DNA from 2 places in the Streptomyces sp. NPDC005402 genome. Region 1 is predicted to be linked to the other one. Evidence: riboswitches for the same ligand, from Rfam matches in the RefSeq annotation. Region 1 holds a riboswitch; the other holds the start of a gene.

The links. Region 1 has a riboswitch for cobalamin ahead of ABZT02_RS21780 (HoxN/HupN/NixA family nickel/cobalt transporter). Riboswitches for the same ligand answer to the same signal wherever they lie in the genome.
Positions count from the first base shown of each region.
Region 2: linked by a shared signal. The riboswitch ahead of ABZT02_RS24380 (cobalamin biosynthesis protein) and the one ahead of ABZT02_RS21780 (HoxN/HupN/NixA family nickel/cobalt transporter) in region 1 are both predicted to bind cobalamin.

Region 1 covers NZ_JBEXFB010000010.1:301,609-315,660, forward strand. Annotated here, with positions in the region: gene ABZT02_RS21710 (substrate-binding domain-containing protein) at 1-231, opposite strand, end outside; gene ABZT02_RS21715 (DUF4328 domain-containing protein) at 282-992, opposite strand; gene ABZT02_RS21720 (luciferase family protein) at 1,252-1,647, shown strand; gene ABZT02_RS21725 (DUF6479 family protein) at 1,667-2,038, shown strand; gene ABZT02_RS21730 (hypothetical protein) at 2,126-2,587, opposite strand; gene ABZT02_RS21735 (hypothetical protein) at 2,750-3,208, shown strand; gene ABZT02_RS21740 (DUF6445 family protein) at 3,222-3,902, opposite strand; gene ABZT02_RS21745 (DUF4142 domain-containing protein) at 4,157-4,918, shown strand; gene ABZT02_RS21750 (glycoside hydrolase family 13 protein) at 4,921-6,594, opposite strand; gene ABZT02_RS21755 (LAETG motif-containing sortase-dependent surface protein) at 6,879-7,823, shown strand; gene ABZT02_RS21760 (hypothetical protein) at 7,962-8,177, shown strand; gene ABZT02_RS21765 (hypothetical protein) at 8,222-8,440, shown strand; gene ABZT02_RS21770 (hypothetical protein) at 8,642-8,827, shown strand; gene ABZT02_RS21775 (metalloregulator ArsR/SmtB family transcription factor) at 8,832-9,179, opposite strand; cobalamin riboswitch at 9,261-9,467, shown strand; gene ABZT02_RS21780 (HoxN/HupN/NixA family nickel/cobalt transporter) at 9,496-10,605, shown strand; gene ABZT02_RS21785 (nucleoside hydrolase) at 10,631-11,593, opposite strand; gene thrS (threonine--tRNA ligase) at 11,631-12,857, opposite strand; gene ABZT02_RS21795 (DUF397 domain-containing protein) at 13,110-13,295, opposite strand; gene ABZT02_RS21800 (helix-turn-helix transcriptional regulator) at 13,298-14,052, opposite strand, start outside.
Region 2 covers NZ_JBEXFB010000012.1:213,590-227,641, reverse strand. Annotated here, with positions in the region: gene ABZT02_RS24425 (ABC-F family ATP-binding cassette domain-containing protein) at 1-1,198, opposite strand, end outside; gene ABZT02_RS24420 (neutral zinc metallopeptidase) at 1,395-2,285, shown strand; gene ABZT02_RS24415 (VOC family protein) at 2,372-2,785, shown strand; gene ABZT02_RS24410 (hypothetical protein) at 2,787-4,184, opposite strand; gene ABZT02_RS24405 (alpha/beta hydrolase) at 4,342-5,517, opposite strand; gene ABZT02_RS24400 (class II aldolase/adducin family protein) at 5,779-6,486, opposite strand; gene ABZT02_RS24395 (hypothetical protein) at 6,636-6,794, shown strand; gene ABZT02_RS24390 (inorganic phosphate transporter) at 7,131-8,369, shown strand; gene ABZT02_RS24385 (hypothetical protein) at 8,396-8,617, shown strand; cobalamin riboswitch at 8,747-8,890, shown strand; gene ABZT02_RS24380 (cobalamin biosynthesis protein) at 8,988-9,929, shown strand; gene ABZT02_RS24375 (cobyric acid synthase) at 9,926-11,437, shown strand; gene cobN (cobaltochelatase subunit CobN) at 11,434-14,052, shown strand, end outside.

The DNA.
Region 1 (14,052 bases):
GTTGGCGTAACTGACCTTGCCCTTGCCGTGGGTGAGGGTCGCCACCTCCTTCTTGAAGAGGGGGTAGTCGAACCGGTCGAAGCGGCTGGTGTCCCGGTCGGGCAGCAGCAGGCCCAGCGTGATGTCGTCGCCCTTCTTGGGGCTCACGGCGGTGTTGCCGTCGCCCACTCCGCAGGAGGTGAGCAGCAGGGCCGACACGCAGACGGCCATGACAGGGGGGATGCGACGCATGGCGATCCTGTGGGTGGGGGGCTGTCACGTAGGCGCAACAGTAAGTGCCCTCAATCCCGATCAAACGCCCTGACCGTTTCCTTCAAGGGATCACCACCCGGCGTACGCAACCGGGCATCGATGTCCACAAGTTGCCCGGCGGTCAGGGCACGCACCATGAGGATCCCGGCCACGGCCGCGCCGACCACGGCGAGGTCGGCGACCAGCAGCGTGCTCACGCCGTGGTAGGCGCGGGCGATGACGTCGTCGGTGTCGCCGTCGTACAGCAGACCCACGCCGGTGACCATGCCGACCAGCCACAGCGCCCACCACACGTTCACGACGAGGGGCAGCTTCCGGTCCGGGGCGCTCTTGTGGTGGATGTCGGCGACGATGCCGCGCGGGATCCAGAGGTTGGCGATCGGCACGAACCAGGAGACGTAGACCCAGATGCCGGCGTAGCGCGGGGGCTCGCCGGACAGGGCCCGCGCGTTGTCCCGCATGCGTCCCAGCCAGCCGATGAACAGGGCCGCGCAGAGCAGGGTGAGGATGCTTCCCGCGGTGCTGACCAGGTGGTACGAGTCCTCCAGGGCGTTCAGCGGCCGGTGCCGGCCCTCGCCCTGGTCCGGCGGCCCCGCGGCGGGCTCCCCCGCCACGGCGAGCCTGATGTGCCACACGGCCCGCAGCGCCCAGGCGGCCCCGGCGAACCCGAGCCCGGCGACGGCGAGCCGGGCGGAGCCACGCACGCTGCACAACGCGGGCCGAACGGCGTTCTCACTCACGGGGTCCCCCTTCGAAAGGATCGCTTCACTCCCTCATCGTCGCGAACCCGGGGATCGGTTCACGGGAGGTCGCGGGTGGGACTGAGGGAGGTTCGGGGGATGCGGGGCCGACGGTCCCGGCGGGACGGCGCCCGGACATCTCGTCCCGCGGAAGTCCGGTCGTCGGTACGTCACTTGTGGCCCACGCGACACCTCACGCCCCGGTTACGTTTCGCTCAACCTCTGGTTGCGGGGCGGTGAGCGGGCGACGATGGGGCACATGACTCTGGCCGAGCGTGCCCTGGAGCGCCTGGAAGCGTGGTCCGACCTCAGCACGGGCCTGCCCAGCTGCGGAGCGGGCCTGGCGCTGCGCTCCGTACACAGCGAGATCGTGCACTTCCACCCGGGGCGGGACGTGGATCTGCACCTCACCGAGCCGGCCATCCGCAGGATCCACGACGACCTCCAGGAGTCGACCGCGGTCCGGCTGCTGCCGGGCTCCCGGTGGGTCACCGTCCACCTCGACTGCGAGACCGACGTCGACCTGCTGATGAGCCTGGTCAGCGTGGCGCTCAAGGCTCACCAGGCAGGTCCCCGGGCCGTCGGCCCGGCCGTGTGCAACTTCCACCGGGTCACGGTGGTCCCCAGGGACGTCTCTTTCGCGCCGATCCGGTGAAATCGGCGATAATCGGACCATGAGTACGGCGACGTTTGTCCTGGCGGCCTCGTCGAGCGAAGTACTCAACGTGATCGCCGCCTTCGCCGGTGGGTTGTTCATCGCCGGCGCGCTGGTGTGGGCCGTGCAATTCGGCATGCGGGTCCAGGACCGGGAGCTTCCACGGCCGCTCAGCGAGGAGCAGCCGCACCTCCCGGAGACCGGACCCATCCGTGAGATCCGGGAGATGCGGGAGCCGGACGAGTTGCCGGCCCCGGCGGAGGGGCAGGAACGGCTGATGCCGTACCAGCTCCATCACTCGGGAAGCAGACGAGGAGAGGACCAGCACCGCAAACGCTGGCTGCCCGGCTCCAGCGGGGGCTTCGGCAGCGGCGGCCTCGGCCACGTGTGACCGGGCCACCGGGGAGACCCGGTGCAGGGTGCCCCGCCGGCGAGCGGGGCCCCGGCCCGGCGCGCTCCCCGGCCCGGCCCCGGTGGATCAGCCCCGCATGTCCGGCCGGTACACCGCGAGCGCCCAGATGACGAAGAAGTCGATGCCGATCATGATGACCGACCACACCGGGGCGTAGGGCAGGAAGAGGAACTGGGCGAGCATGCTCAGCGAGGCGAGGAAGATGCCGGTCATCCGCGCCCAGGCGGCGCCCCTGAGGATGAACGCGCCGGTGACGACGGCGAGAGCGCCCAGGCAGAGCAGGATGACACCCCAGCCGGTGTGGTTGATCTTGTAGACGTAGTCGCCGACGCGGGCCCAGACGTCGTCGTCCGCGAGCAGGGAGATGCCCTGGAGGACGGCCAGGATGCCGTTCATCAGCATCAGCACCCCGGCGAAGACGACTCCACCGGCGGCCCACGAGGCCTCGGTCGGCGTGGGGCCGAGGCCCGGCGCCGGGGTCGACGTCGTGCCGGCGGACGACTGGGTGGCGTGCGGTTGCTGCGTCATGGCGGTGTCCCACCTTTCGTGATCGATGTGCTTCGACCATCCGGCGGGACGGGTCCGGCCACCACGGGAGTGGGCCGTCCGGGTGACCTGGGACATGCGGCCGTGGCGCGGAGGACCTTCACTGGAGGGACCCGCCCCCGGGGGGCGGGACGAGGAGGCGAGATGACCCGCTGGACGACGGCCGCACTGTTGGCTGCCCTGGCCCTCACCGGCCTGACCGCCTGCTCCGACGACGACAGCCCGTCGTCGGTGGCGAGCAAGGTCGCGTCGGCCGCCTCCCGCGCCGGGGACGCGGTGGCGTCGGCGACGGCGGAGGCGGGCAGACGGTTCGACGACATCAAGAACGGCGTCGACGCCCAGGACGACGTACGGCTCGGTACGCCCGCGACCGCCTCCGACGGCCGTACGACGGTCGCCGTCACCGCCGCCAACAGCGCGGACTCGGCGAAGGCCTTCGCCGTCCAGGTCGACTTCACCAACGGGTCGGGCAAGCTGCTGGACGCGGTGGTGGTGACGGTCCGGGACGTCCCGGCGGGCGGCTCCGGGAAGGGCACCGCCCGCAGTACGCACGCCCTGTCGGGGGACGTGCGGGCGAAGGTGTCCCGGGCGGTGCGCTACTGACCCGCGGCCGGCGTCACGCCATCCAGAAGAAGACGGCCGTCATCCGCTTCTCCTCCAGCGTGCTGCCGCAGTAACCGGTCGCGCTGTGCACCAGGTTGGCGTTGTAGAGGAGCAGCCGGTTGTACTTGTGCGGTACCCGTACGTCCTCCTCGAAGGCGTCGGGCGCGACGAACCGGGTGCCGAGGGCCTCGACGAGGTTGTTGTGCGGGGCCTGTACGACGTTGCCGCCGAGCCGTCCGCCGGGCATGGACTGCCGGTAGAAGCTGGTGCCGCAGTCCTTGGGGACGCCGGGGTTGAGATACAGCACGGCGGCGTACCGGCACAGCGCCCGGGAGTCGGTGTGCGGCCGGGGCTCGCTCTCGCCCTCCCCGACGACCTGGACGCAGTTGTGGTTGAGGGTCCCCCCGCCGGGCGCCTGCTGCACCCACAGTCTCCCGGCCCCCGTCGCCTTCCTCACCTGCCGCTCCACGCTCGCGAGTTCGGCGGCTTCGAGTCCGGGCATGGCCCGCAGCCCCGGCCAGGTCTCCGAGGTGTACGGATGTCCCCGCACCCAGTCGTCCTTCGCGAGACAGCGTTCCCGTACGGCGTCGACGTCCGGGAGCACGTCGTCGATCACCCAGTAGTCGCGGCCCTTGGTGGGCTTGCGGTACGGGAGGACGGGGAGGGGCCGCTGCGACCGCTGTGGCATGGACATGCGGTGAATCTAGGCCCAGGGCCCGTCAGGTCTCTCCCGCGATTTCCCCCGGAGTTCCCCGCGAACCGGTCAACGAACGGTCAACCGGTGGGCGGCAAGGCCGACCTGACGGGGCGTGGTGTGAGCCCGGTCATCCTCCGGGAGCGGTGATGAACATCCCTGCCCCGGCGTGCGTACTCCTGTGCGTCCGACCCGCCTCCTGGCGGGAAAACCCCTACCGGGCAGGAGGCACGGTGCCACTCTCGCGCAATGCGATGGGAACGCTGGTCGTGGGCGGAGCCCTCACACTGACCCTGGGCGCTCTCGCGTATCCGTCCATGCTGGGTGTCAGCCAGGCGTCCACCGCTCAGGACAGAATCATCGCCCAGACGCAGTGGGGCCCGCTGACCGAGCTGGACCGGGACTTCGTCGTCAAGGTGCGGGCGGCCGGTCTGTGGGAGTACCCGCTGGGCCAGGTCGCCCTGCAGAAGGGGACGACCCCGGAGGTGAAGGAGGCCGGACGGCACCTCATCGACGGACACGCGGCCCTGGACGCGGCCTGCCGCAAGATCGCCCCGATGCTCAACATCACCATCCCGAACGTGGCGAGCCCGCAGCAGGTCGGCTTCGTGAACACGATCGAGTCGAGCAGCGGCCAGCAGTTCGACACGAACTTCGCCAACATCCTGCGGGTGACGCACGGCTCGATCTTCAACACGATCTCGAAGGTCCGCTCCACCACCAAGAACTCGCTGGTGCGGTCGCTGGCCGACATGGCCAACGACACGGTGCTCGACCACATGACGGTCATGGAGAAGACCGGCTTCGTCAACTTCGACCAGGCCCTCTTCATGCAGACCACTCCGCCGAAGCTGCCCGACACCGACCTGACTCCGCCCGCGCCGCAGCCCGGCGCACCGATGGTGGTGCTCAGCCCGCCGGCCAACCCGACGTCGACGCCGCTCGCGGTCCCGGGCGAGAACGCCAACGGCGCCACTCCGGCCACGGGCGCGACCCCGACGCCGACCGTCGGTTAGCCCTAGCCGAGCCAGACCGTCGTATCCGGTGCCAGCAGCCCGTCCTCCAACGGGCTGCTGGTCAGGAGCACCTCCCCGGCCGGCAGCGGGACGGCGGCCTGCGACAGGTTGGCGACACACCGCCAGCCCTCGTGGCGGACGAAGTCCAGCACGCCGGCCGGTCCGCCGTCGGCCCACCTGAGCTCTTCCCCCTGCAGGAGCTTGCGGCGCAGGCGCAGGGCGGTGCGGTAGAGCTCCAGCGTGGAGCCCTCGACACCGTCCTGGGCCTCGACGGCGTACTCGGCGAACCACTGCGGCTGCGGCAACCAGGCACCGCCGGCTCCGAAGCCGTACGAGGGACCGCTCCTCGTCCACGGCAGCGGCACCCGGCACCCGTCGCGCCCCTTGCGGACCCGGCCCGTCTGCTCCCAGATCGGGTCCTGGAGCACCTCGACGGGCAGATCGGCGACCTCGGGCAGTCCGAGTTCCTCGCCCTGGTAGACGTACGACGATCCCGGCAGCGCGAGCATGAGCAGCGTGGCCGCGCGAGCGCGTCGCAGGCCGTGAGCGAGGTCGATCGCGGGCGCGTGGCCGCCGGACAGCAGCCAGGCGTTCTCGTCGGTGCCCGGCGGGAGCACGAGGCGGGAGGCGTGCCGTACGACGTCGTGGTTGGAGAGCACCCAGGTGGCCGAGGCATGGGCCGCGCGGGCGGTGGCGAGGGAGTCGGTGATGGCCTGGCGCAGCTCGCCGGCGTCCCAGGGCGTCTGGAGGTACTCGAAGTTGAAGGCCTGGCCGAGTTCGTCCGCGCGGGCGTACAGCGCGCGGCGCGAGCCCGGCACCCAGGCCTCGGCGACGGCCGTACGCGGCGGGGTGTAGGAGTCGAGGATGGTGCGCCAGTCGCGGTAGATCTCGTGGACCTCGTCGCGGTCCCAGTAGGGATGGCTGCCCGGCGGCAGGTGGTCCAGGGCCTCCTCCGCGACGCCGGGCAGGTCGCCGAGGTCGCGCAGCGGCTCGGTCAGGTCCTTGACCAGCGCGTGCGCCACGTCCACCCGGAAGCCGTCGACCCCGCGGTCCGACCAGAAGCGCAGGGTGGTGCAAAAGTCCTCGCGGACCTCCTCGTGGGACCAGTTGAGGTCGGGCTGCTCGGGGGCGAACAGATGCAGGTACCACTGTCCGTCGGCGACCCGCCGCCAGGCGCTGCCGCCGAAGACGGACCGCCAGTCGGTGGGCGGGAGTTCGCCGTGCGCGCCGCGCCCGTCACGGAACACGTAGCGCTCGCGGGCCGCGGACCCGGGGCCGGCGGCGAGGGCCTCCTGGAACCAGACGTGCTGGTGGGAGGTGTGGTTCGGGACGAGATCGACGATCACCTTCAGGCCGAGCCGGTGGGCCTCGGCGACCATGGCGTCGAAGTCGTCGAGGCTGCCCAGGCGCGGGTCGACGTCCCGGTGGTCGGCGACGTCGTAGCCGCCGTCGGCGAGTTCGGAGGGGTAGAAGGGGCTCAGCCACAGGGCGTCGGCGCCGAGGGCGGCCAGGTGCGTGAGGCGCTCGGTGACGCCCCTGAGGTCCCCGAGGCCGTCCCCGTCGGCGTCGGCGAAGCTGCGCGGATAGACCTGGTAGACGACGGCCTGCCGCCACCAGTTCGGGTCGTTGCTGGAGAGATCGGGCGAGGGGTCTGGCGTGGTGGTGCGGGAGGTCACGCGGGCTCCTCTTCCATGCGGGTGCGATATGTGCGGTCCATGAAGGCGACAAAGGGGATATCTGTCCACCCCGCCGGAAAAGTGAACCTGAGCGATTTCCGGAGCAGATCGTTCCTGCTGTGTCGAAATTGTGATGACACTCGAACCGGCCATGTATCACCGCAGGTTGACAGCATTCCGCAAGGAGATCCACGATGTGTGAACACCGTGGCGCATGTGACCAATGGGCCCAGTGTTTTCTGATGCTTGCTGTAACCACTCACTCTCATCCTGACGGGATACGTATGTCCATAGCGAGACGTGTCACCATGCGGCGCCTGTTGGGGACGGGCGCCGCGACGCTCGCCTTCTCCGCCGCCCTCGCCTCCGTCGCCTCCGCCTCCGACTGCCCCGGCGGCAAGGGCTGGGGGAACGGCGGGCACTACCAGCCGGGCACGGGCGCCGGCTCGAAGACCGAGACCGACCGCTGCGAGTTCTCCCTCGACGGCAAGAACTTCTACGCCTCGGTCAAGGTCGACGACCAGAACCTGAAGCCGGGCGACGACGGCAAGGTCCACGTCAAGGTCCGTGCGGCGGGCGACGCGTCCACCTGCACCGCCTCCCTGGCGTCCTACCTCGCGCACGGCCCGACGTTCGCCACCTCCGGCGAGCAGGTCTTCCACGACTTCGACACCGTGACCGTCAAGGCGGGCTCCGTCGACACCCTCGACGTGGCCATCCCCGACGCGGGCTGCTACGGACAGGTCGACCTGTACCGGGGCAACACGAAGTTCGACGGCAAGCTCGACGCCAACGACGGCTTCACGCACGGCGACCTCCCCAAGGGCCCGGACCACCCGGTCATCAAGGACAAGCTGATCGCGGCCTGGAACGGCGGCACGAAGGACTGCACGACCACGCAGACCACGCCTCCGGCGACCCCGCCCGCGGAGGAGTCCACTCCGCCGGCCTCGGAGTCGACCCCGCCGGCCTCCGAGTCCACCCCGCCGGCGTCCGAGAGCACGCCGCCGGCGTCCGAGACCCCGGGCACGGGCACTCCGACCCCGTCCGCGTCGGAGTCCACCACGACTCCGGCCGCCCCCACCCCGAACGGCGGCGGCGGTGACAACCTCGCCGAGACCGGCGCCAGCAGCAACACCCCGCTGATCGCGGGCGGTGCGGCGGTGCTGCTCGCGGGCGGCGCGGGCATCGTGCTGGCCACGCGTCGCCGCAAGGCTTCGCGCGCCTGACGCCTTCTGACGCCTCTTGACGACGGGGCCGTCCCACCCTCCGGGGTGTGGGCGGCCCTTTCGGCGTGTGCTCACGCCGTACCCGTGTCGCCGTACCCGCTGTGGCCCAAAAAATCGAACACATGATTGAATCCGGGCATGCGATCGTTCCCCGACGACCTCGCCCGAGCACAGCGGGAGTGGAGTACCACCTACCGACAGCTCGCCGAGCACCCCGGCCGCACGGACCTGCGCCGACGCCTGCACCGACTGTCGACCCGAGTGTTCTTCCATCCCCACTGGCAGCAGGGGCGCCCGCGCCCCGCCGAGTGGTGGCGGCTGCGTGAGAACACGGCCGAACGGCGCGACCGATGACGGACCGAAATGCGGGACCCTACGCTCCGGACGATCCTGAAGACATGTCCGGACCGATCCGCGTGATCGTGCACCCTCCGTCCCCCACCGGCGGCCGCCGCGTCCGCGTGGACGGCGAGATCCTCGGCCTGGCCCACAACCTGACCGACATCGCGGAGTTCCTCCGCCGGGCGGGGCTGGAGATCGACGCGGCCGAGGTGGCGGAGGCGGCGTGGATCGAGTGGAAGGGGGGCGGACCGGAGCGGTGGGGAGTGGAGGGGTGAGGTCGATCGCCGGCCGGAGACTTTCGGGACGCCGGGTGGGTGCGACGAGTTCACGCGCAGGTCGGCGCTGTGGGCGACTGCCGGCGAGCGCGATGGACGTGGTCCACAGACACGGCCTCGTCTTCGCTGTGGCTGGATCGACGGGAACGGGCTCGCTCGTCACGATTCCGTCGAGCTGATCGAACGCATCCGCAAGGAGCTGTGAACCGTGACGCACTTCGAGTTCGCCCACGGCACCTGGACCGCCGTCGTACGGAGCCCTACCGCGGCCTGGTCCTCCACGATGAGGCGTGGCACTGGGCGATGAGCCGGATCCACGGGGAGTGGTACCCCGTCGAGCATCCCGAACTGGCCGCCCCGTGCCCCGCATACCGGGAACTGGACTGACCGCTCAGGACACCTGCTGCAACAACCCCCGGACCGCCTCGTCCACCACCGAGTACCGCACCACCCGTCCCTCCTTCTCCCCCGCCACCACCCCGGCCGCCCGCAGCAGCCGCAACGCCTGCGACACGGCGGGGTCGTTCATGCCGGTCGCGATCGCCAGGTCGGAGACGGCCAGCGGGCCGGTCCGGTGCAGGGCGAGCAGCAAGGACAGTCGGTTCGGGTCGGCCAGCAGGGCGAAACGGTCGGACCAGGTGCGGACGTGTCCCGGGTCGCCGATCGCGGCGATGGCGTCGCACACCCGGTGTCCGTCGATGGTACGGCGGTCGGCTCGGTCGGCCGGGACGAGGTGCATGGGGCTCATCCTCGCAGGCGACCTTGTGTGATCTTCCATACCTGCGCAGGTATGCAGCTATGCAGGAGCCCCCGCTCCCGCCTACGGTGGTCGGGCCGTGGTGCTCGGGAAACCGGTGACGACCCCTCAAAGGTCCATGCCGGTGCGGCCCTCGCCACTGTGATCGGGGAGTTTCCCTCCCACGTCCCTCGCGGGACAGCCACTGGCCGTCACCATCAGGCCGGGAAGGCGGGCAGGGAAACGCACGACCCGTAAGCCAGGAGACCGGCCACGGCAGCTCACGCGTTCATCCACGAGGTGCTGGAGTGACCACCGTATGACTGACCCTGCCCTGCCCGAGACCGCCGCCGCCTCCTTCCGCTGGCGCCGCGAGGACACCGTCAAGACGGTCGGTCTGATGGTTGCGATCGCCGCCCTGCACGTCGTCGCCTTCGGCATCCTCTTCCTGCTCGTCGTCCCGGAGCACTATGAGGTGGGCGACAAGGCCTTCGGTATCGGCCTCGGCATCACCGCCTACACCCTCGGCATGCGGCACGCGTTCGACGCCGACCACATCGCCGCGATCGACAACACCACCCGCAAGCTGATGGCCGACGGCAAGCGGCCGGTGTCCGGAGGGTTCTGGTTCGCGCTGGGGCACTCCAGTGTCGTGGTCCTGCTCGCCGCGCTGATCGCCGGCGGCACCCAGCTCGCCGGCAAGGTCATGAACGAGGGCTCAAGTACCCACCAGGTCCTGGGATTTCTCGGTACGACGGTCTCCGGTTCGTTCCTCTACCTCATCGCCGCCCTCAACCTGGTCGCCCTGCTGGGCATCCTGAAGGTCTTCCGGGCGATGCGGGCGGGGACGTACGACGAGAAGGAGCTGGAGCAGCATCTCGACTCGCGCGGGTTCATGAACCGGATCCTCGGGCGGCTCACCAAGTCCATCACCCGGCCGGGGCAGATGTATCCGCTGGGATTCCTGTTCGGGCTCGGCTTCGACACGGCCACGGAGGTGACCCTGATGGTGATGGCCGGGTCGGGCGCGGCGGCCGGGCTGCCCTGGTACGCGATCCTGTGCCTGCCTCTGCTGTTCGCCGCCGGGATGAGCCTGTTCGACACGCTCGACGGCACGTTCATGAACTTCGCCTACCAGTGGGCCTTCTCCAACCCGGTGCGCAAGGTGTTCTACAACCTCGCCATCACCGGACTGTCCATCGCGGTCGCCTTCTTCATCGGCACGATCGAGCTGGTCGGTGTCGTGCACGACAAGTTCGACCTCACCGACGCCCTCACCACCTGGATCGCCGACATCGACCTCGACAACGTCGGCTACGTCATCGTCGGCCTGTTCGTGGTGGTGTGGGCGGCGGCGATCTCCTACTGGCGGCTCGCGAAGGTGGAGCAGCGGTGGGGTGTGCGGGCGGCCGAGGCGACGGCAGAGTGAGGCCCGGCGCCGCTCTCTGCCGCTGTCAGACCCCCTCCACCGCCGTCAGCCACAGCTTCACGTAGCGCTCCACGTCCACCGCCAACCCCACGTCCACCAGGGTTACTTCGCGCTCGCCCTCGTGGATCTCGGACTCGCCGGGACGGGAGCGGCGGTCGACGACGGTCTGGCCGCGGGTCGGGCCCGGGGCCAGGCTCACCTCCACCGGCAGCAGCTCGGTGGTCAGGCCCTCCGGGTCGACGACCGCGCACACCGCGCCCGCGTCACCGAGGCCGCCGGTGGGGGTGGGGTCGCCGGAGGTGGCGGGGTCGCGGTGGGCGAGGAGTTCACCGGCCATGCGCAGGGACGGTTCCGAACTGGCTCGCAGCCGCTGGACGTCGGCGGCTGGCACCAGAACCTGCTGGAAGACGTCCAGGCCGTACATCGTGATCGGCACCCCGGCGGTGAGCAGGACGGCGGCCGCCTCGGGGTCGTGCCAGACGTTGAACTCCGCGACCGGCGTGGCGTTCCCGGTCGCCACCGCGCCGCCCATGAACACGATCCGCTCGATGTTCCGCACCACTTCGGGGTGGGTGCGCAGGAGCAGCGCGATGTTGGTGAGCGGCGCGGTCGGGACGAGCGTGACGGGGGTGGGCGAGGCGAGGATCTCCCGCCTGAGCAGCGTCACCGCGTCCACGTCCACGGCCACCCGGGTCGGCGCGGGCAGCCCCAGGTCGCCCATGCCGTCGAGGCCGTGCACGTGCTGCGCGGTGCGCACGGGCTCGATCAGCGGCCGCGCGGCACCCCGGGCGACGGGGATGTCCCCGGCCCCGGCCTGCTCCAGGACGGTCAGCGTGTTGCGGACGACGCCGTCGATGTCGGTGTTCCCGGCGACACAGGTGACCGCGCGCAGGTCGATGCCTGGATGCCGTACGGCGAACAACAGAGCCAGGGCGTCGTCGACACCGGTGTCGCAGTCGATGATCACCGGGATGGGCTGACCGGTCACGGCGGGGGTCCTTTCGTCACTGGGTACGGCACCGACCTTACGCAGCAGCCCAGAGTTCGGCCCCGCGATCACCGGCCCGGGCGGCGATCCGGTCCAGCAGCTCGTCGACCGGCGCGGCTCCGGGCCTACGGCCGTCCCGCAGCCGTACGGCCGCACAGTCGGCGTCGGCCTCCCGCTCGCCGATCACCGCCTGGTACGGCACCAGGCGCGCGGCGCGGACGCGGGCGCCGAGGGTGCCGTCACCGGGGCCGGCGAGTTCGGCCCGGATGCCGCGCGCTACGGCCCGCCGTACGACGTCGAGGGCCCGCTCCTCCTGTGCCTCGGCCACCGGCAGGACCACCAGCTGCACGGGGGCGAGCCACACCGGGAACGCGCCGCCGTGCGCCTCGATGAGATGCGCGACCACCCGTTCCACGCTGCCGATGATGCTGCGGTGGACCATCACCGGGCGGTGCTTGGCGCCGTCGGGGCCGGTGTAGTGGAGGTCGAAGCGTTCGGGCTGGTGGAAGTCGATCTGGACGGTGGAGAGGGTGGACTCGCGGCCGGCGGGGTCGGTGATCTGCACATCGATCTTCGGGCCGTAGAAGGCGGCCTCACCCTCGACGGACTCGTACGCGATGCCGTCCAGGACCTCTTCGAGGAGGGCGGTGGCGCGGCGCCAGAGCGCGGGGTTCGCGACGTACTTGGCGGAGTCTCCCGGGAGGGACAGACGGTACCGGCTCGCGCGGATGCCGAGGTCGTCGTAGGCACGACGGATGAGGTCGAGGGCGGCGCGGGCCTCCTCGACCGCCTGCTCCAGGGTGCAGAAAATGTGGGCGTCGTTGAGCTGGATGGAGCGGACGCGGGTGAGGCCGCCGAGGACGCCCGACAGTTCGGAGCGGTACATGCCTCCCAACTCAGCGAGTCGGAGGGGTAGTTCACGGTAGCTGTGGGAGCGGGAACGGTAGATGAGGGCGTGGTGCGGACAGAGGCTGGGCCGCAGGACGACCTCCTCGCCGCCGCTCAGCCGCATCGGCGGGAACATGTCCTCGCTGTAGTGGTCCCAGTGCCCGGAGATCTCGTACAGCTCCCGCTTCCCGAGCACGGGCGAGTACACGTGCCGGTACCCGGCGGCCCGCTCGGCCTCCCTGACGTACTCCTCCAGGACATGCCGTACGACGGCCCCGTCGGGCAGCCAGTACGGCAGCCCCGCGCCCATCAGCGGATCGGTGTCGAACAGATCGAGCTCACGGCCGAGTCGGCGGTGGTCCTGCACGGGGTTCATGGGGCTCATGGGGTTCTCCCTCGCGGTGAGGGGCGAGGAACCGACGGGAACGACAAAGCCCCGGGGCACTCGCCCCGGGGCTTCGGACTGCGTCAGCTGTCAGCGCGCCGGGACCTGCTCCGGCGTCGTCGTGATCGACGGGATGGCAATGGCTCGGACGCGCTGCATAGGGCGAGGGTAGGGGAAGGAGTGGGGGTGGGGCGAAGGGTTTTCCGGGGCGGGCAGGCCCGGGCACGCCGAGCCCGGGGCTGGTCAGGGGTGTGCGTGATGCAGGGACCGTATGAAGGTGGTCCAGGTGGGGGGGACGACCTGGAGTATCGGTCCGTCGGGGGTCTTGGAGTCGCGGACGGCGACGGTGTGGGGGTGGTTGCGGGCGACTTCGACGCACTCGCCGTTGCCGCTGCTGTGGCTGGACTTGGCGAACTCGAAGTGCGGCACGGTCACAGCTCCTTGCGGATGCGTTCGATCAGCTCGACGGAATCATGAAGAGCGAGCCCGTTCCTTGCGATCCGCTCGAACTTGGTGTTGTGACGGGCGGCGTCCGCCTCGCTCTCCAGCCACAGCGTAGACGAGGTCGTGTCCATGTAGACCACGTCCATCGCGCCGGGTTCGGCGAAGGAGACGACGCTGAAGGCACTGGTCATGCCGGGGTGGGAGCCCGCGAGGAACGGGACCACCTGAAGCTTGATGTTGGGGAACCGGGACGCCTCGACGAGGTGATCCAGCTGGGTCCGCATGACATCGCGGCCGCCGACCAGTTGACGCAGAGCTCCTTCGCCAACAACGGCCCACAGGTCGATCGGGCTGCTGTCCGCCAACCGCGCCTGCCGGGCGACCTTGGCCTCCACGAACCGCTCGATCTCGCCGGGCTCGTCCCAGTCGGCGTTGCCGATCGCCAGTGCCCTGGCGTAGTCCGGCGTCTGCAGCAGGCCCGGGACGAAGGCTCCTTGCCAGGTCCGGACGCTGGTCGCGATGTCCTCCAGGGCGACGTACTCCACCAGGGAACGCAGCTCGGGGTACTGGTTCCACCACCCTTTGGCCTTCCGACGCTCCCGGTCGGTCCGGGCGAGGCTCAACAGCCGCTCCACGGTTTTCGGGTCGGTCACGCCGTACAGCTCGCACAGGATCTTGATGTCGGGATCGCGGAACGGCACCCACCCGCGCTCCATCTTGGCCACCTTGGCGGCCGTCGCCG
Region 2 (14,052 bases), on a different contig from region 1:
GGGTCTCGTGCTCCTGGGCGTAGTAGCCGAGCTTGAGGCCGTGGCCGGGCACGACCGCGCCGGTGTCCGGCTGCTCGGTGCCGGCCAGCAGGCGCAGCAGGGTGGTCTTGCCCGCGCCGTTGAGGCCCAGGATGACCACGCGGGAGCCCTTGTCGATGGCCAGGTCGACGTCGGTGAAGATCTCCAGCGAGCCGTACGACTTCGACAGGCCCTCCGCCATCAGCGGGGTCTTGCCGCAGGGCGCGGGCTCGGGGAAGCGCAGCTTGGCGACCTTGTCCTGCTGGCGCACCGCGTCGAGCCCGGCGAGCAGCCGGTCGGCACGCTTGGCCATGTTCTGCGCGGCGACCGTCTTGGTGGCCTTGGCACGCATCTTGTCGGCCTGCGAGTGCAGGGCCGCGGCCTTCTTCTCGGCGTTCTGCCGCTCGCGCTTCCTGCGCTTCTCGTCCGCCTCGCGCTGCTGCTGGTAGAGCTTCCAGCCCATGTTGTAGACGTCGATCTGGGCGCGGTTGGCGTCCAGGTAGAACACCTTGTTGACGACCGTCTCGACCAGGTCGACGTCGTGGGAGATCACGATGAAGCCGCCGCGGTAGGTCTTGAGGTAGTCGCGCAGCCAGACGATCGAGTCGGCGTCGAGGTGGTTGGTCGGCTCGTCGAGAAGCAGGGTGTCGGCGTCGGAGAAGAGGATCCGGGCCAGTTCGATACGGCGGCGCTGACCACCGGAGAGGGTGTGCAGGGGCTGGCCCAGCACCCGGTCGGGGAGGTTCAGCGCGGCGGCGATGGTGGAGGCCTCCGCCTCGGCGGAGTACCCGCCCTTGGTGAGGAACTCGGTCTCCTGTCGCTCGTACTGCCGCAGCGCCTTCTCCCGGGTGGCGCCGGAGCCGTTGGCGATGCGCTGCTCGTTGTCGCGCATCTTCTTCAGCAGGACGTCGAGGCCGCGCGCGGAGAGGATGCGGTCGCGGGCGAGCACGTCGAGGTCGCCGGTGCGGGGGTCCTGGGGGAGGTAGCCGACCTCGCCGGAGCGGGTGATCTGGCCCGCGGCGGGGATGCCCTCGCCGGCCAGGCACTTGGTGAGGGTGGTCTTCCCCGCGCCGTTGCGGCCGACCAGGCCGATGCGGTCGCCCTTGGCGATTCGGAAGGTGGCGGACTCGATGAGGACTCGGGCGCCGGCGCGCAGCTCGATACCGGAGGCGGAGATCACGGACAGACTCCTGGGCGGATTCGGGATTGACGGGTGGGCGGCTGAGGCGTTCCCGCCGTCTAATGCGCGAGGAGAATGGCCATGGGCCAAGTCTAACGGGGGCGTGCAAGCACTTTTCCTGAGTGCGGGTGTTCGGTTGGTCTCGCTCCGGGTATCCGGTCGGTCCCGTCGCCGTCTCTCGCCCGGAGGTGTCCGCATGCAGTTCGACGACGACGCCAGGCTGGACACCTCCGAGGTGCAGGACGTGCGCGGCAGCCGCGTCCCGGGCGGGAAGGCGACCGTCGGTGGTGGCATCGGCGGGCTGATCGTCCTGCTCCTCGGGCTCTTCCTCGGTGTCGGCCCGGACCAGCTCGGGCTCACCGACGGCGGCGGACAGCCCGCGGCCACGGCCTCCGGCCTCGGCGAGGTCGAGCAGAGCTGCAAGAGCGGGCAGGACGCGAACACGCGCGACGACTGCCGGACGGTGGCGGTGGTCAACAGCGTGCAGGACTACTGGGACCAGGAGTTCCAGCGGCGCGGTGACACGTACACCCGCTCCTCCACCATCCTGTTCGGTGAACAGGTCGGCACGGCGTGCGGGTCGGCGACCTCGGCGGTCGGGCCGTTCTACTGCCCGGGCGACCGGAAGGTCTATCTCGACCTCGGGTTCTTCGACGAGCTGCGGTCGAAGTTCGGGGCGAGCGGCGGGCCGTTCGCGCAGGCGTACGTGGTGGCGCACGAGTACGGGCATCACGTGCAGGACCTGATGGGCACGCTGAGCCGGTCGCAGGACGGGCGCACGGGCGCGGACAGCAACGCGGTGAAGGTGGAACTCCAGGCGGACTGCTACGCCGGGGTGTGGGCCCGGCACGCGACCACGACGAACGACGAGTCGACGGGGCGCCCGCTCATCACGAGTCTCACGGACGCGGACATCGCCGACGGTCTGGACGCGGCGGCGGCCGTGGGCGACGACCGGATCCAGGAGCGGTTCCAGGGTCGAGTGACACCGGAGTCGTGGACGCACGGGTCGGCCGAGCAGCGGCAGAGCTGGTTCCGGCAGGGGTACGAGTCCGGCGACCTCACGCGGTGCGACACCTTCCGTTGAGGTTCCACCAGGCCCCTGTCGGTGGTCGCTGCGAGACTGGTCCACGGATCGATGTCCGGCTTTTTGGTCACAAGGGAGTGATCGGCATGACCGGTACCGGTGGTGGACGTCCGAGCATCTACCCCGCACTGCTGTACGCGGACGCGAAGGCGGCCATCAGGCAGCTGACCGAGGCCTTCGGCTTCACCGAGCTCGCGGTGTACGAGGGCGAGGACGGCCTGGTGGCCCACGCCGAGCTGGTGCAGGGCAACGGCGCGGTGATGCTCGGTTCGAAGGGCACCGGCAGCGCCTACGACAAGCTGATGAAGGACGCGGGCCCGACCGGGGTGTACGTGGTCGTGGACGACGTCGACGCGCACCACCGCCACGCCGTGGAGCACGGCGCGGAGATCCTGATGCCCCCGACGGACCAGGACTACGGCTCCCGGGACTACATGGCCCGGGACGCCGAGGGCAATGTGTGGAGCTTCGGGACGTACGCGCCGGAGGTACGCCCCTGACTCACCCGCCGGTGTGCACCTGGAAGGCGGCGCGGCGGACGGCCTTGGCGAGGGCCGGGTCGGGGTGCGCGGCGGCGAGGGCGACCAGGACCTGCACGGTGCGCGGGTGGCCCACGGCCCGCACCTCGTCCAGCAGTTGAGGGACGGTCGGCTGGAGCGCCGACTCCAGGTGCCGCACCAGCATCGGGGCCTCACCGTGGTCGGCGACGGCCGCCGCGGTGTCGACCCACAGCCAGGTGGCCTCTTCCCGGGTGAGGACCTCGTGGGCGTCCTCCGGGTCGATCCCGTCGTGCTCGGCCAGCCACAGCAGGGCGTACGGCCGCAGGGTGGGCTCGTCGGCCACCGAGCGGACGTCGGGCTCGGCGGGGGCGCCGACGACGCGCAGGGCCTCGAAGGCGAGACCGCGCAGCAGGGCGTCGTCGCCGCGGGCGGCACCGAGGAGTTCGGTGACGGCACTGCCGACGGGGCGGGCGGCCAGCCAGGCGCGGTACTCGGCGCGGGCCGCGTTCGGACGCAGCTGGGCGCAGCCGCGCAGCATCTCCTCGGCGGCGACCTCGATGTTGCCGGCCGGGCTCTGTGCGGCGACGCAGATCTGCTCCAGCTTGACCCACACCGCCCAGTTGCCGAGCGGGGTGAGGGTGGCCTGGCCGTCGCCGTAGGTCAGGGCTCCGACGGAGGCGAGGGCGCGCAGGGCCCAGTCGAGGAGGGGGGCCAGGGGGGCGTCGGCCGTCTCCGGCTCCGCCACGGGTTCCGGCTGGGGGCCGTAGGGGATCTCGCAGCGCTCGGTGCGCAGTTCGGTGACGCGCTGCTCCAGGAGGTCCAGGAGCTGCTCGACGGGGACGGGGCCGGCGGACAGCTGGAGGAAGGAGAGCACCTGGGGCATGGCCGAGACGACCTCGGCGACCGCCGCGGGCTCGCGGTCGGCGGGTTCCGGGAAGGCCAGCGACCAGGCGTCGAAGAGGGCGACCCAGCCGCGCAGTACGGCACTGTCGTCGCGGTCCCAGGCGCGCAGCCGCCAGCCGGGGCGGGCGTTGTCGCCGTGCACCTCGACGAGGCCCGCGAGGCGGGCGGTGTCCCAGTCGGCGCGGACCTGAGCCGCGGTCAGGCCGAGGTCCTCGGCCGCGCGGGCGGCTGTCTCGTCGGAGAGGGTGCCGTTGCCGTCGGAGCCGGCGCCGTCCCTGCCGGGGCCCAGGGCGCCGTCGGCCCAGTGCGCGACGCGGGCCGCGTCGGCAAGACCCCTGCGCGCCATTCTGGCCAGTTCCGCGGGGGCCGGCGTGCCCTCCGGGGGGCGGGGCGCGGGGCGGCGTGGGCGCCGTTGGTTCACAGCTGAGGGGGCGGCGGCCAGGGGTCGCGGGCGGACGAGTCGAAGCCTGGAGTCGCGCGGGATACGGGACGTCACGGGTGCAGTCTTCCGGTTGACGGTCCGAAAACCCAAACGGAATGTCACCGCGGGCGCCGGGCAGGGCCGGCGCCGGGGCCGCGCGGAGGGGCATACGCCGAGATCAGGCCAGTAGTACGGGCTTAAACGGAACCTGTGGGACCGGGGCGCCCGGAGGTCACATCAGGGGAGTGAGGAAACGGCGCAGTGCCTCCTCGTAGGCGCTCGGGTCGGCGTTCCACATCGCCGCGTGGGGGGCCTGACGGACCGTGTGCAGGGCGATCCGGTCCGGGTGGGCGTCGGCGAGACGGCGGGAGAGGGTCCAGGGGGCGATCGTGTCGTCCGGGCCGTGGAGGATCAGGGTCGGCGGCGGGGGCCCGTCGGGGCCCGTCCTGTCGGCCCGGTCCTCGCGGTCGGCGTAGGGGACGGTCCGGTCGGCGTACAGGCCGGAGCGGTCGCTGGGCAGGCCGGTGCGGCCCTGTGCCGCGCGCACCGCGAGCGGGAGGAGGACGCCGGGGGTGTGGCGGGCCGCGGCGAGGGCGCGCAGGGTCAGCTCCCAGCTGAGCACCGGGGAGTCCAGGACGAGCCCCTTGACGCGGCCGCGCAGGCCGGAGCGGGCGGCGGCGCGCAGGGCCATGGTGGCGCCGGTGGACCAGCCGTGCAGCACGAGTTGGCGGGCGCCGTTGCTGACGGCGTAGCGCATCGCCGCGTCCAGGTCGCGCCACTCGGTCTCGCCGAAGTGGTTCAGGCCGTCCGGCGGGCGGGGCGCGCCGAGGTCGCCGCGGTGGGCGGGGGCGAGGACCGGGAAGCGGTGGCGGTGCAGGAACTCCATGATGTTCAGGGCGTGTTCGCGGGTGGTACCGAGACCGTGCACCGCGATGACCCAGGTGTCCCGCACGCCGGGGACGAACCACGCGGGCAGCGCACCGAGTTCGCCCGGGATGTCGACGTCGGTGTGGTCGAGGCCGAGGGCCGACCCCGGGTCGCCGACGTACGCGTTCGGGGTGAGCCAGACCTTGTCGCCGGGTGCGAGGGTGCCGTGGGTGACGCGTTCCAGGCGGCGGACGACGGTGTCGGCGGAGTGCGGTTCCGCGGTGAGGACGTCGCCGACGACGGCGTGGGAGGCGTCACCGGCGAGGCCGTAGGTACCGGGGCGGAGGGCGGCGAGGTCGCGGGTGAGGGCGATGCGGCCGGCCGCGGTGGAGTGGACGGTGAGCCGGGGTTCGCCGGGCAGCGGGCGGCCCGGCGGCGCCTTCAGTCCGGCGTCGCTGGCGATCCTCCCCGCGACGATTCCGGCCGCGCCGGCCGCCAGGGCTGCGGTGACGGCAGCGGCCGTCGCTTTGACAGTGCGCACGTCTTCAGTGTCCTTTCGGACGCGGTCTTCGGCCAGTGGGCGGGGGCCTCCGGCGGTTGGGCGGCGCTGGTCGTCGGGTGTGTGCGGGCCGGTGGGGGCGGGCGTTTTGCGTGGTTCCCCGCGCCCCTGGAGGCGTGCGGTGCGTTGTGGGTCGGGGATGGGGTGCGCGGGGAACGATCCGTCCTGGCGCAGGGTGACCGCAACCCCCAGGGGCGCGGGGAACCGCGCGACCAGCCACAACGGACCCGCACCGGCAACCCCTTAAGTCCGCTGCCCGTACCCCCGCAACCGCTCCCCCACCTCCGCCACCTGTTCCTCGGTCAGGAGATGTGGCGTCAGGCCCGGTACCGCTCGGGCCGTCAGCCAGAGGTGGCACATCCACTCCAGTTGGGCTGTGCGGTCGAAGGCCTGGGACAGACTCGCGCCGTAGGCGATCGTGCCGTGGTTCTGGAGGAGGCAGGCGGTGCGGTCGGCGAGGGCGCGGAACATGTTCTCGGCCAGTTCGGCGGTGCCGTAGGTGGCGTAGGGGGCAACCCGGACGGGGCCGCCGAGTGCGGCGGTCATGTAGTGGATCGTGGGGAGTTCGGGCACGAGCGTGGAGACGGCCGTGGCGTGCACCGCGTGGGTGTGGACGACCGCGTGGGCGCCGGTGCTGCGGTAGACCGCCAGATGCATGGGGAGTTCACTCGTCGGCACCAGGGTGCCGAGCACCTGACGGCCCTCCAGGTCGACACCTGTCACGTCGCCGGGGGTGAGGCGGTCGTAGGGCACGCCGGACGGGGTGACCAGGACCGTGTCCCCGACGCGCACCGAGACGTTGCCGGAGGTGCCGACGACGAGTCCGTCGGTGACCGTCCGGCGGGCCGTATCGACCAACTCGCCCCAGGCGTCCGCCTCCTCGGCCCGCACACCCCTCGTGCCACCCCCGGCACCCGGTACGTCTCGTGGATCCTGCCGTTGCTCAGCCATGCCCGCGATCCTGCCAGCCGGGGTTTCGGGCCGTCGCGGGGCCGGGTCACTCCAGGGCGCGATCCGGCGCTCCGAAAGGGCGCGCGATCTTCCAGTAGCCTCTGGGCTTTGTCTCGTTTCGTGCACGACGCCATTCCGGGGGGGAGCACATGGCTCGTGATCACCAGGCCGGCCGTCGCCGAACCCGCGCCCTGGCCGTGCCCGCGCAGAAGGACGTCGACCGGCAGAAGGCCAACTACCGCAATCCGCACTTCGGGCACGGCACAGGCCGCGTACTTCGTACGCAACGGCGGCGCCTGGTCCGGTGATCCACCCGAACCGACCACGCGCTGTGAGCGGCCCGTTACCACTCGGCGGACGGGGGAACTCTGCCCGGCGGATGGTCGTCCTGAACACTCCGGCAGTACGCCAGCCGCAGCAGCCTGCCGGGTGACCAAAATCTCCTCAACGGGTCGGCAGGTCAGCTGAAGAGGTTCGCCGCCGGGTCATAGCGGTGGGGCCCATGGGGCGTGCGGGGGCCGCGGGGTCCGGCACAGCAATAGCCGAAGATTTCGGTCACCGTGCGGCCCGCCTCAGTTCACCTTCCGTTCATCCAGGTTACTTACGTTCGACTCGCCAATGACCTCGAACGATTGCCTGGGTAAATGGAAAACTTCTCGCTGATCCTCGCGATTGTGGTCGTCACCGCACTCGCGTTCGATTTCACGAACGGTTTTCACGACACCGCCAACGCGATGGCCACCACCATCTCGACCGGTGCACTCAAGCCCAAGGTCGCGGTGGCCATGTCCGCCGTGCTGAACCTTGTGGGCGCCTTTCTCTCGGTGGAGGTCGCCAACACGATCTCCAAGGGTCTCGTCGACGAGACCGGCATCCGTCCCGAGGTCATCTTCGCCGCCCTGGTCGGCGCGATCCTCTGGAACCTGCTGACCTGGCTGGTGGGTCTGCCCTCCAGCTCCTCGCACGCCCTCATGGGCGGTCTGATCGGCGCCACCATCGCCTCGGCGGGCATGGGCGCGGTCCACGGCGACGCGCTCGTCACCAAGGTCCTGATCCCGGCGGTCGCCGCGCCGATCGTCGCGGGCGTCGCCGCCATGCTGGCCACCCGGCTCTCCTACTCGCTGGGCAGGAAGGCCGACGGCAAGGCCGCCGCGAAGGGCTACCGCACCGGCCAGATCGCTTCGGCCGGCCTGGTCTCGCTGGCCCACGGCACCAACGACGCGCAGAAGACGATGGGCATCATCACCCTCGCCCTGGTCGCCGGCGGCGCCGTCGCCCCCGACTCCGACCCGCCCACCTGGGTCATCCTCTCCGCGGGTCTCGCCATCGCGCTCGGCACCTACCTCGGCGGCTGGCGCATCATCCGCACCATGGGCAAGGGCCTGACCGACCTCCAGCCGCAGCAGGGCTTCGCCGCCCAGACCAGCGCGGCCACGGTCATCCTGGCCTCGTCCCACCTCGGCTTCTCCCTGTCCACCACGCACGCCGTCTCCGGTTCGGTGATGGGCGCCGGCCTCGGCCGCAAGGGCGGGGTCGTCCGCTGGTCGACGGCCACCCGCATGCTCGTCGCCTGGGGCCTCACCCTCCCGGCGGCCGCCCTGGTGGGCGCCCTGGCCGAGTCCGTCACGGACCTCGGCGACTGGGGCACCGCGGTCGTGGCGGTCTTCCTCGTCGCCTCCAGCGCGGGGATCTGGAAGCTCTCGCGGCGCGAGGTCGTGGACGCGTCGAACGTCAACCACACCGACGAGCCGGCCGGCGTGGTGACCACGGCCATCGCCGCCGTGATCCCGCCGCCCGCGGGCCCCGTGACCGAGGACCTCATCGCCACGATCCCGGCCCCGCCCGTCACGACGGAACCGGCCGCCCCGCCGGCCGCCGTCTGAGCCCGCCGCACTAAGGAAGCCTCACCATGAAGATCGACTGGGAAGCACTCGGCTCCGTCTTCGGCGTCAGCCTCGTCGTCACCGTGGGCCTCGTGGCCCTGTTCACCCTCGGCATCATGGGCCTGTCCCGCCAGGAACGGGCCACGGCCCAGGGCGGCTCGGCCGGCCTCGCGGTCACCGGCGCCTACGCCTGCTTCGCGGCATGCGCGGCGGCGGTGGCGTACGGGATCTATCTGATCGTGGCCTGACGGCACCCCGTCACTCGACGGCCGGGCGGGCACGGAACTTCGGGTTCCGTGCCCGCCCGGCCGTCTGTGGTGACCGGCGATGTGGGGTTCTGCACACTCCCCCGCCGCAGGTCAACAGCAAGTTGACGGGTCTCGAAGGCCCGTGGTGGACTGCCGGAGCCATATACGGCGGCAGAAGAGGAAGCCGGTGCGAATCCGGCGCGGTCCCGCCACTGTCACCGGGGTAGGTAGCCCCGGGAGCCAGGAACTCTCGCCGCCGGACTCGTCGAACCAGGGCGTGGACACCCTGAGTGAGGACATGACGCGATGCTCGCCTGCCGATCGACCCGCAGTACCCGGCACTTGAACGACCCCGCGATCGGCTGACCCGATGCGTGCCGATCGCGTTTTCGCGTACGGCGCCGCCGCCGGCCTTCTCGGTGACCTTCTGCTCGGTGACCCACGTCGTGGGCATCCGGTCGCCGCGTTCGGGCGGGCCGCCGGGGCCGTGGAGCGGGTGCTGTGGCGGGACCACCGGGGGTGGGGCGCGCTGCACACCGCCGTGTGCGTGGGGGGTGCGGTGGCGCTGGGCGCCGTCGCCGAGAAGGTCGTACGTCCCTCCCGTACCGCCTCCGTCGTGCTCACCGGCGCCGCCACCTGGGCCGTCGTGGGCGGGACTTCGCTCGTGCGGGAGGCCCGGGTCATCGGGCGGGCGCTGGAGGCCGGGGACGTCGAGGCGGCCCGTGCCCGGCTGCCTCATCTGTGCGGGCGGGATCCTCAGGCACTCGACGCCGACGGGATCGCCCGGGCCGTCGTGGAGTCCGTCGCCGAGAACACCTCCGACGCCGTCGTGGGGGCGCTCGTGTGGGGTGCCGTCGGCGGGGTGCCGGGGCTGCTCGGCTTCCGGGCCGTGAACACGCTGGACGCCATGGTGGGGCACAGGTCGCCCCGCTACCGGCGTTTCGGGTGGGCCTCCGCCCGGCTCGACGACCTCGCCGGATGGCCGGGGGCGCGGCTGACCGCCGTACTCGCCGCCGTGGCCGGTGACAGTCCCCGGGGTGCCGTGCAGGCCTGGCGGGAGGACGCGCGCAGGCATCCAAGCCCCAACGCCGGGCCTGTCGAGGCCTCGTTCGCGGGGGCGCTGGGCGTCCGGCTCGGGGGCACCCTCTCGTACGCGGGGCGGGTCGAGCACCGGCCGACGCTCCATCAGCGGGGGCGTGCCGTCGCCCCGTACGACATCGAGCGCGCCGCACGGCTGTCGCGGCGCGTCGGACTGCTCGCGCTCGGCGCAGGTGTCGCCGCGCGTGCCTTGGTGAAGGGGCGTACGGCATGACGGGCGGGGGTCTTCTCGTCGCGGGTACCACCTCCGACGCCGGCAAGAGTGTCGTCACCGCCGGGATCTGCCGGTGGCTGGTGCGCCAGGGGGTGAGGGTCGCGCCGTTCAAGGCGCAGAACATGTCCCTCAACTCGTTCGTCACGCGCGAGGGCGCCGAGATCGGGCGGGCCCAGGCCATGCAGGCACAGGCCTGCCGGGTCGAGCCGACCGCGCTGATGAATCCCGTGCTGCTCAAGCCCGGTGGCGAACAGAGCAGTCAGGTCGTGCTGCTCGGGAAGCCGGTCGGTGAGCTGAGCGCCCGGGGGTATCACGGGGGGCGGCAGCAGAAGCTTCTCGGGACCGTGCTCGACTGTCTCGCCGAGTTGCGGGGCACGTATGACGCGGTGATCTGTGAGGGGGCCGGGAGCCCGGCCGAGATCAATCTCCGGCGGACCGACATCGTCAACATGGGGATCGCCCGGAACGCCGGGCTGCCCGTGCTGGTCGTGGGCGACATCGACCGCGGGGGTGTCTTCGCCTCGTTCTTCGGGACCGTCGCGCTGCTCTCGGAAGAGGACCAGAAGCTGGTCGCCGGGTTCCTCGTGAACAAGTTCCGGGGGGATGTCAGCCTCCTGGAACCCGGGCTCGACATGCTCCTCGGCCTCACCGGGCGGTCCACGTACGGCGTTCTGCCCTTCCGGCACGGGCTCGGGATCGACGAGGAGGACGGGCTGCGGGTGTCCCTGCGCGGGACGGTCCGGGAGTCCGCGGTGAGCCCCCCGGTGGGCGAGGACGTGCTGCGGGTCGCCGTCTGCGCGATCCCGCTGATGTCCAACTTCACCGACGTCGACGCCCTGGCCGCCGAACCGGGTGTCGTGGTGCGGTTCGTGGACCGGCCCGAGGAGCTGGCCGACGCCGACCTCGTCGTGATCCCCGGAACCCGCGGGACCGTCCGCGCGCTGGAGTGGCTGCGGGAGCGGGGACTCGCGGCGGCCATCGGGCGCAGGGTCGCCGAGCGGCGGCCCGTCCTCGGCATCTGCGGCGGGTTCCAGATCCTCGGCGAGCACATCGAGGACGAGGTCGAATCGCGCGTCGGCGCGGTCGACGGACTCGGAGTCCTGCCCGTGCGGGTGCGGTTCGCGCGGGAGAAGACCCTCACCCGGCCGGTGGGCGAAGCCCTCGGCGAGCCGGTCGAGGGGTACGAGATCCATCACGGGGTCGCCGACGTCCGCGGCGGTGTCCCCTTTCTCGACGGCTGTCGCGTCGGCCAGACCTGGGGCACGCACTGGCACGGCTCGCTGGAGTCGGACGGCTTCCGGCGGGCCTTCCTGCGGGAGGTGGCGGCCGCCGCGGGCCGCCGGTTCGTACCGGCCCCCGACACCTCGTTCGCCGCGCTGCGCGAGGAGCAGCTGGACCGGCTCGGCGACCTGATCGAACAGCACGCGGACACGGACGCGCTGTGGCGGCTCATCGAGTCCGGCGCGCCGCAAGGACTGCCTTTCATTCCACCGGGAGCGCCCGCATGAGCACAGTGTTGTTGTTGTCGACCGCCGACACGGACCTGTTGGCGGCCCGGGCCGCTGCCGGCGCCTCGTACCGGATCGGGAACCCGACCCGGGTCGATGTCGCGCAGGAGCTGCCGGCGCTGATCGAGGGCGCGGACATCGCCGTCGTACGGCTGCTCGGCGGCAAGCGGGCCTGGGAGGACGGGCTCGCCGCGCTGAGGACTTCGGGCATCCCGACCGTACTGCTGGGCGGAGAGGCCGTTCCCGACGCGGAGTTGATGGCCGAGTCGTCCGTGCCGGCCGGTGTCGTGGCCGAGGCGCTCAGGTACCTCGTCGAGGGCGGGCCCGCCAACCTGGAGGAACTCGCCCGGTTCCTGTCCGACACCGTGCTGCTGACCGGTGAGGGGTTCGTCGAGCCGCGGAAGATGCCGGAGTACGGCGTCCACGGCTCGTACGCGCGGGAGAGCGGCCGCCCCACCGTCGGCGTGCTCTTCTACCGGGCCCATGAGCTGAGCGGCAACACCGCCTTCGTGGACACCCTGTGCGAGGCGATCGAGGCGAAGGGCGCCAACGCCCTTCCCGTGTACTGCGGTTCGCTGCGCGGAGCCGACGCCGGGCTCTACGAGATCCTCGCCGGGGCCGACTCCCTGATCGCCACCGTCCTCGCCGCCGGCGGCACCCACGCCTCGCAGGCCTCGGCCGGCGGTGACGAGGAGGCCTGGGACATCGGGGCGCTGGCCGACCTCGACGTGCCCGTGCTGCAAGGACTGTGCCTGACGACGTCCAGGGCGGCCTGGGACGCGTCCGACGCGGCCCTCTCCCCCATGGACGCGGCCATGCAGGTCGCGATCCCGGAGTTCGACGGACGGCTGATCACCGTGCCGTTCTCCTTCAAGGAGCAGGGCCCCGACGACGTCCCGGTGTACGTGGCCGACCCGGAGCGGGCCGCGCGGGTCGCCGGGATCGCCGTACGGCACGCGACGTTGCGGCACAAGCCGAACGCCGAGAAGAAGCTCGCGCTGGTCTTCACCGCGTACCCGACGAAGCATTCGCGGGTCGGCAACGCGGTGGGCCTCGACACGCCCGCTTCGGCGGTGCGGGTGCTGGACGCGCTCAGGGACGCCGGGTACTCGCTCACGGAATACCCCTCCGGCGGCGACGAGTTGATCCACCGGCTCATCGAGGCCGGCGGGCACGACGTCGAGTGGCTCACCGAGGACCAGCTGGCCTCCGCCCCCGCGCGGGTGCCGCTCGCGGACTATCAGGCGTGGTTCGACAAGCTCGACCCGGAGCTCCGGCAGGCCATGGTGGACGCGTGGGGCGAGCCGCCGGGCTCGCTGTACGTCGACGGGGACGACATCGTGCTGGCCTCACTCCAGTTCGGGAACGTCGTCGTGATGATCCAGCCGCCGCGCGGCTTCGGGGAGAACCCGATCGCGATCTACCACGACCCGGACATGCCGCCGTCGCACCACTACATGGCCGCGTACCGGTGGCTGGACAACTCGTTCGGCGCCGACGCGATCGTCCACATGGGCAAGCACGGCACGATGGAGTGGCTGCCGGGCAAGGGGCTGGGGCTGAGTGGCGGGTGCGCGCCGGACGCCGTCCTGGGTGAACTGCCGCTGATCTACCCCTTCATCGTCAACGACCCCGGCGAGGGCACCCAGGCCAAGCGGCGCGGACACGCCACCGTCGTCGACCATCTGGTGCCGCCGATGGCTCGGGCCGACACCTACGGCGACCTCGCCAAGCTGGAGCAGCTGCTCGACGAGTACGCGCTCGTCTCCGACCTGGACCCGACCAAGGCCCCGGCCGTCCGCGCGCAGATCTGGACGCTGGTGAAGGCGGCCGAGCTCCACCACGACCTGCATGTCGACGAGCAGCCGGACGACGAGACCTTCGACGAGTTCGTCATGCACATCGACGGCTATCTGTGCGAGATCAAGGACGTGCAGATCCGGGACGGGCTGCACATCCTCGGCGGCGGTCCGGTCGACGAGGCCCGCGTCAACCTCGTGCTGGCTGTGCTGCGCGCCTCGCAGGTGTGGGGCGGACAGGCCAACGCCCTGCCGGGGCTGCGGGCCGCCTTCGCCGCCCATTTCGGGCTGGTCGAGAAGGAGTTGCTCGCGGAGCCGGGGGCGCCGGTGAAGGTCCCGGTCGAGCTCTCCGACCTCGTCGAGGGCCCGTCCCGTACGGCCGCCGACGCGATCGATCTGCTGGAGCAGCTGTGCCGGCGGGTCGCAGAGGGCATGGAGGCCGTTTCCTGGGACGCGGCGGCCGTCCCCGGTCTCGTCCGTGACGTCCTCGGCACCGAACTCCCCGAGGCTGTCGCCGTGTTGGAGTTCGCCTGCACCGAGGTGGTGCCCCGGCTGGCCCGCACGACCGACGAGATCGACCACATCCTCAAGGCCCTGGACGGCGGGTACGTCCCGGCCGGGCCCTCCGGCTCCCCGACCCGCGGTCTCGTCAACGTCCTGCCGACCGGCCGGAACTTCTACTCGGTCGACCCCAAGGCCATTCCGTCCAGGCTGAGTTGGGAGGTCGGACAGTCGCTCGCCGACTCGCTCGTGCAGCGGTACCTCCAGGACACCGGCGAGTACCCGAAGTCCGTGGGCCTCACGGTCTGGGGCACG